Regions from separate parts of the Pseudonocardia nematodicida genome, predicted to be linked through region 2. Evidence: riboswitches for the same ligand, from Rfam matches in the RefSeq annotation. Region 2 holds a riboswitch; the other holds the start of a gene.
The links. Region 2 has a riboswitch for thiamine pyrophosphate ahead of thiO (glycine oxidase ThiO). Riboswitches for the same ligand answer to the same signal wherever they lie in the genome.

Region 1: it holds a riboswitch for thiamine pyrophosphate, as region 2 does, so the genes downstream of both, WIS52_RS16840 (3-oxoacyl-ACP reductase) here and thiO (glycine oxidase ThiO) in region 2, are expected to answer to the same signal.

What each region holds. Positions count from the first base shown of each region.
Region 1 is NZ_JBEDNQ010000006.1:316,116-319,506, reverse strand. It holds gene WIS52_RS16855 (hypothetical protein) at 1-15, opposite strand, end outside; gene WIS52_RS16850 (hypothetical protein) at 140-643, opposite strand; tRNA gene WIS52_RS16845 (tRNA-Thr) at 889-965, shown strand; TPP riboswitch at 1,156-1,256, shown strand; gene WIS52_RS16840 (3-oxoacyl-ACP reductase) at 1,319-2,131, shown strand; partial or broken gene WIS52_RS16835 (LuxR C-terminal-related transcriptional regulator) at 2,188-2,283, opposite strand; gene WIS52_RS16830 (hypothetical protein) at 2,396-2,647, opposite strand; gene WIS52_RS16825 (ABC transporter ATP-binding protein) at 2,850-3,391, shown strand, end outside.
Region 2 is NZ_JBEDNQ010000006.1:52,395-55,785, forward strand. It holds gene thiG (thiazole synthase) at 1-319, opposite strand, end outside; gene thiS (sulfur carrier protein ThiS) at 322-543, opposite strand; gene thiO (glycine oxidase ThiO) at 540-1,769, opposite strand; TPP riboswitch at 1,768-1,880, opposite strand; gene thiE (thiamine phosphate synthase) at 1,916-2,617, shown strand; gene WIS52_RS15550 (hypothetical protein) at 2,711-3,391, opposite strand, start outside.

The DNA of each region.
Region 1 (3,391 bases), 260 kb from region 2:
GCGGTGCGTGGGCATCGCGGCGTCCTCCTCACCGGGCCGGCCGATGCGACCCGTTCGCCGGGTTCATCGCGGCGTGTGGAGCAACGGTTGCAAGACCGAGTGGCCGTTCATCGGAAGTGATGAGGAGGTGCGATGCCCGTCATGAGGTGGTCCCGACCGGGCGGACGTCGTCGACGGCGATACCGAGCTGCACGAGCAGCGTGAACAGGTCCCAGTGCGTCCGCAGTCCGCTGATCAGGGTCGTCGTCTCCCCCAGGCGTGACGCGTGCGCGAACGACGCGACCGTGATCGCGTGCACCTCGGCCGACCGTCCTGTCGGCTCCACACCGGGCAGCAGCCACGGCAGCGGGCGGTCGTGGACGAACGACACCACGGTCTCCTCGACCAGCCGTCGCTGGTCCAGCACCCGGGACGTCCGCCGGAACGCGAGGTCCGCGGGCAGGTGTCCGATCAGGTCGTCGCCGAGGAACCGGCGCAGCTCCGGCCGTCCCGCGCCCGTGCCGACGGGCAGGTGCTCGACCACGCAGTCGTCGGTCACCAGCGCCAACGCGGCGTCCGCGTCGTGCGCCTCGTGGACCGCCCGGTGGAAGGAGTCGTAGAGCTCGCCGACCCGCCGCATGAGCTGCTGGATCACGACGGTCATCGGTGACCCCCTGCGGCTCGCGTGGCGTGTCTGTTCCCTCCGGGATCGTGACACTCGGTGCGGCGTCATGCCGAGTGGGTCGTCCGGATCGCCCGGGCACGCGAGCCGTCGGTCCGGTGTGATCGATCCTGGGCCGAGTACAGGGGCAGTGACCGGCGGATCGGCCGAGATCCACACGCCGAGTGGCGGCGGGGTGGGGGTCGTCGGCGGCACCGCGGGGCATCGCTACACTGAGCACGCACCACGCCGCCTTAGCTCAGTCGGTTAGAGCGACGCACTCGTAATGCGTAGGTCTGGGGTTCGACTCCCCAAGGCGGCTCCACGAAGCCCCTGGTAGCGACGCTACCGGGGGCTCTCGGTCATGGTGGGCCGGGGACGATCGGGAGACCGTGCGGCGGCTCCGCATCGAGCAGGAGCCAGGCGGGCTCCGGAATTGCCCGGCTCGCTACGGGCCGGCAGCGGGGTGCGCGTCAGCCGCGGCGCCGGGACCCGGGGGCGCGGGTTACGGTGGCTGCAGTGACACGGGGTGCCGCCGATACGACCGGTGGCTGAGACGAGACCCGTCGAACCTGATCCAGTTTGTACTGGCGAAGGGATGTCACGCGGCGTCACGTCGGGACGGTTCCCACGCGCACCGTGCGACCGCCCTCTCGCCTCGCACGGGAGGCAGCACACATGACCGACACCGCACCGCAGTCCACTAGCAGCGAGCCGGGCGCCGGCCCGATCCCGCTCGCCGAACAGGTCGTCGTGGTCAGCGGCGGCGCCCGGGGCCTCGGGGCCGCCGTCAGCCGGGCCTTCCTCGACCACGGCGCGCGGGTCGCGATCGGGTACCACCGCAGCCGGGACGCCGCCGAGGCGCTCGCCGCGGAGTACCCCGGCCGCGGGTTCGCGGTGCCCCTCGACGTCACCGACGCCGACCGGGTCGGGGCCGGGGTGGAGGCCACCGCCGAGCAGTTCGGCGAGCCGGTCAGCACCGTGGTCAACAACGCGCTGGTGGACTTCGTCTTCGACGGCGACGCCCGCCCGAAGGCCCACGAGCTCACCAGGGCCCGGCTCGACGCCCAGCTCACCGGCTCGGTGCACGGTCCGTTGGCGCTGATCCGTGCGGCGAGCCCGGGGATGGCCGGGCGCGGCTTCGGCCGGGTGATCAACATCGGCACGAACCTGGTGCAGAACCCCGTGGTCCCGTACCACGACTACACGGCTGCGAAGGCCGCGTTGCTCGCCCTGACCCGCACCCTCGCGCACGACCTCGGTCCGGACGGCATCACCGTCAACATGGTCTCCGGTGGACTGCTGCGCACCACCGACGCGAGCGCGGCCACTCCCGAGGCGGTGTTCGACTCGATCGCGGCCTCCACCCCACTCGGCCGGGTCACCACGCCCGCCGAGCTCGCCGACGCGGTGCTCTTCTTCGCCTCGCCGTGGGCGCGCGCGATCACCGGCCAGAACCTGATCGTCGACGGCGGCCTGGTCAAGGGCTGACCGGTCGGCTCAGCCGGAGGAGTCGTCGAGCCCACGTCGTGCACGAGCAGCGCCACCTGGACGCGGTGGGTGAGGTCGAGCTCGGTGAGGATCGCCGAGACGTGCGTCTTCACCGTGGCCGCGCTCAGGTGCTGCCGCTCGGCGAGCTCGTCCTCCGCGCGGCCCGTCCCTCTCCGACTTCGGTCGTGCGATGTCCAGCCGGTCCACCGATCCGTGCGACGACCGGGTGGCGTTCCCGGAGTCGTGGAGCACCCGTCGACGTGGCTACTTCTTCAGCTTCCTGCGGGCCTTCGCGACCTTGCCGTAGCCCTTGCCGCCCGTCTCGTGGGCCTGCCCCTTGGCCTGGAGCTTCTTGTCCCCGGTCGCCGTGCCGGCCGCCTTCTCGGACTTGCCCGCCGCGACGGCGCCCTTCGCCTTGACCTGGTCGGGCAACGCCTTCACCGCGGTCTTCTTCGCCCGGTCCTTCATCTTCGCCGCCTTCTTCGCCGCCCTCGTCGTCTTCGCGTTCTCAGCCATGGATCCCCCTCGTCCCGGGGCCCCGGTTCGAGCACCCCGCCACAGCAGAGCGTCCGCCCCGGGCCGGTGCCAAGGCGACGTGCCGAGTGACGCCGTTCGCTGGCGGTAAGAGCCTCCGTCCGGATCAGCGGGACGACGCATTCGATCCGGGTGCCCGGGACGGGTGGAGGCGGCAGACTGGCCCCGCATCAGGGGGTGCGACATGGCGGAGGCAGCGACGGAACGGGACACCACCGGGCGTCGGGCGATGGCGTTGTTCGCGCCCTACCGGGGACGGCTCGTCCTGATCGCGCTGGCCATCCTGACCACGTCCGCGCTCGGGGTCATCACCCCGTTCCTCACTCAGCGCGTGTTCGACGACGCCCTGTTCGTTGCCGGCGGCCCGCGGCTCGGGCTGCTCACCACCCTGGTCGGCGCCATGATCGGCATCGCGGTCGTGTCCGCGGCGATCGGGATCGGGCAGACCTACCTGACGACGGTGCTCGGCAACGAGGTCATGCGGTCGCTGCGGGACCGACTGTTCGCCCACCTGCAACGCATGCACCTCGGGTTCTTCACCTCCACCCGCACCGGGTCGATCCAGTCCCGGCTGGACAACGACGTCGGCGGCGTCCAGTCCGTCGTCACGGACACCGCGTCGTCGATCCTGGGCAACGTCGTGACCGTGGTGGCGTCGGTGATCGCGATGCTGGCGCTGTCCTGGGAGCTCTCGCTCGTGGCGTTCGTGCTGCTGCCGGTGTTCGT
Region 2 (3,391 bases):
CCGCGACGACCTCGAGCTTGACCAGGTCGGTCTCCAACGCCTCACGCGCCATCCGTGCGGTGAGCACCGCCTCGGCCGCCGTCCGGCAGCCCGCGGTGTTCGGCAGCACCCGGATCCCGAGGCGGCGCAGCAGGTCGAGCAGCCCCGTGCCACCCGCGACGTCGACCCGGCGCAGCGCGACGGTCGTCAGCTCGGTACCCGAGGCGGACAGCGCCCGCTCCAGGATCTCGAGGTTCGCCGCACCCCCGGTCCCCATGATCAGGCGGGAGTCGAACTTCTCCTCGCCGATGGTCAGCGGCGCGTCGGCCCGTTCGCTCATGGTCATCCTCCCTGGACGGCGGTCAGGACCTCGACCCGCGCCCCGTCGGCGAGCCGGTGCTGCGGCCAGGTCGCGCGCGGTACGACCTCCCCGTCGACGGCGACGGCGATCCCCCGCTCGGGCAGCCCGGCCTCGGTCAGCACCCGGGCGAGCAGGGGCTCACCGTCGATCTCCCGGCTCTCGCCGTTCAGCTCGATCCGCATCACCGCGCTCCTCTCGGTCACTGCGTTCCTCCCGGCCGCGCCGCGGCGCCGGCCACCGCACCGGCGGTCCCGTGCCGACCGCCGGCCGTCGCGTCCGGGGCCCTTCCGGCCTCGCCCCGAGGGCCGAACCGGGCGGGATCGGCCGCGCGGGCGGCGTCGGGCACGTCCTCCCCGGCCAGCAGCGCGCCCACCGCGGCCACCGTGACCGGCGCGAGCAGCATGCCGTTCCGGCCGTGGCCGGTGGCGACCAGCAGTCCCTCCGGCCCGGCTCGCCCGATCAGCGGCATGTTGTCCCGGCTCCCCGGACGCAACCCGGCCGCCGTCTCGGTCAGCTCGTACTCCGCGATCCCGGGCAGTACCCGCTCGGCATCCCGGAGCAGGTCCCGGACACCGCCGACGGTGACGGCGGTGTCGAACCCGTTCTCGGCCGTCGTCGCACCGATCACCAGGTCCCCGTGGCCGGGTACCACGCGAGGCACCGCGTACACCGGTCGTCCGTCGACCAGTGCGCGCACGGTGACCGACGGCGGCGGCAGCGCCCCGGCCCGCCGGGTCAGCCGCAGGATCTCGCCCTTCACCGGCCGGACCAGGCCGTCGAGCACCGGGTGCAGGGCAGCGGAGTGCGCGCCCGCCGCGACCAGGACGGCGTCGGCGTCGATCTCGGACCCGTCCGCCAGGCGCACGCCGGTGACCCGGTCGTCGGCGGACCGCACGGATCCGACCGCCCGCTCGTCGACGACCACCCCGGCGCGTTCCCCGGCGGTCCGCAGCGCGGTGAGCAGGCGCCGGTTGTCGACGGAGGGATCGCCGGGCACCGACAGGCCCCCGCGGACGTCCGGGCCGAGCGCCGGCTCGAGGCGGCGCATCCCGCGCCCGTTCAGGCGCTCGACGCGGCGGCCGAGCGACTCCAGGTAGCCGGCAAGCGCGTCGAGCTCGTCGCGGTCCCCGGTACCGGTCGCGACGACGACGGTGCCGGCGGCGTGCAGGCCGGCGTCGGTCCCCGCGTCCGCGGAGAGCGCGCGGGCGAACCCGGGCCACCGGGCGACCGAGTCCAGGCCGAGGGCGAGCAGGTCCTCCTCGCCGGGCCAGGCCTCGGTCACCGGGGCGAGCATCCCACCGGCGACCCAGGAGGCGCCGGTCGCGGGCGCCGGGTCGAACACGGTGACGCGCCACCCGGCGCGCGCCGCCTCCCGGGCCGCGGACAGGCCGATCACCCCGGCGCCGGCGACGGCGAGCCGTCCGGTCATGGTGGTTGCACCTCACTCCCTGCGCCGGCATGACCCGGATCAGGTTCGACGGTCGGGACCGCTGCTCAGGTCCCCTCTCAGCCCGCTCGCCGGGCTCCCGTGGTCGATCGTCGTACGTCCCCACGGTACGCCGTAGCCTCCGGGCCGTGTCCGACACCGATCTCCGCGCCCGGCGCCTCGACCGGCTCGCCCGCGCCCGCCTCTACCTGTGCACCGACGCCCGCACCGAACGGGGCGACCTCGCACAGTTCGTGGACGCCGCACTGGCGGGCGGGGTGGACATCGTCCAGCTGCGGGACAAGGGCGGCCCGGACGGCCCGCTGGAGGCGAAGGCCGAGCTCGCCGCGCTGGAGGTGCTGGCCGACGCCTGCGCCCGGCACGGCGCGCTACTGGCCGTGAACGACCGCGCCGACGTCGCGCTGGCCGCGGGTGCCGACGTGCTGCACCTCGGCCAGGACGACCTGCCGGTGTCCTGGGCCCGCCGCGTCGTGGGCGACGACGTGCTCCTCGGACGGTCGTCGCACAGTGCCGACGAGACGCTGACCGCCGCCGTCGAGGACGGCGTGGACTACTTCTGCGTGGGTCCCACCTGGCCGACACCGACCAAGCCGGGACGGCCCGCGCCCGGGCTCGACCTGGTGCGGACGGTCGCCGGGCGGGACCGCGACGCCGCCGGGGCCTCCGGGACGGTGCCGCGGCCGTGGTTCGCGATCGGCGGCATCGACGAGCAGCGCCTCGGCGAGGTGCTCGACGCCGGCGCGGACCGGATCGTCGTCGTCCGCGCGATCACCGAGGCCGGCGACCCGCGCGACGCCGCGGCCCGCCTCCGCTCCCGCCTCCCGGCCTGAGACACCCCGCCGCGCCGCGTGGCGCCCGGTCGGTGGGGCGCCGCGCACCGTCCCGGGGTGCCGCAGCGCCCGCGGGGTGACGGGCGTGTCCGGTCAGCCGCCGGAGCCCTGGCCGCCGCTCTGGCCGCCGGGCAGGACACCGCCCAGACCGCCGAGGCCGCCCGAGCCCTGATTGCCGGAACCCTGGTTGCCCGAGCCCTGGCCGCCCTGGTTGCCGCTGCCGCCCTGGCCACCGGTGCCCTGGTCGGTCTGTCCCGACCCGGGCTCGCGGGTCGGGGTCGCCTCGCCGGTCGAGTCCTGCTGCCCGTCACCGGAGCCGGTCCCGTCCTGCCGGCCGGACTCGCCGGTGGGATCGGTCGACGTCCCGGACTCGTCGGTGGTGGTCTCGGCGGAGGTCTGGTCGCCGGAGTCGGCGCCGGTGCCCTCGTCGCTCTGCTCCTCGGCCGGGGCGCCGCCCCAGACGTTGCCCACGGAGGTACCGCTGCCGGACGAGTTGCCGAACGGCGAGCCCTTGAGGGCCTCGGCCCCGGTGACCAGGAACATCGACACCACGAAGGTCATCACGCCGAGCACCGCGGACACGATCACCGTCCGGCGGGTCACCCGCACCCGCCGCAGCCCGCCCAGCCGCGACCTGGCGGACGGCGACGGCGCACCGGGCAGGTGCGAGGCGTCGAGCAGGACGGTCTCCTCACCGGTCGGACCGGCGATCGGCCGGCCGGTCCCGACCACGCGGGTCGTCCCGGCACCTCCGGCACCGGCCCGGCCGGGACA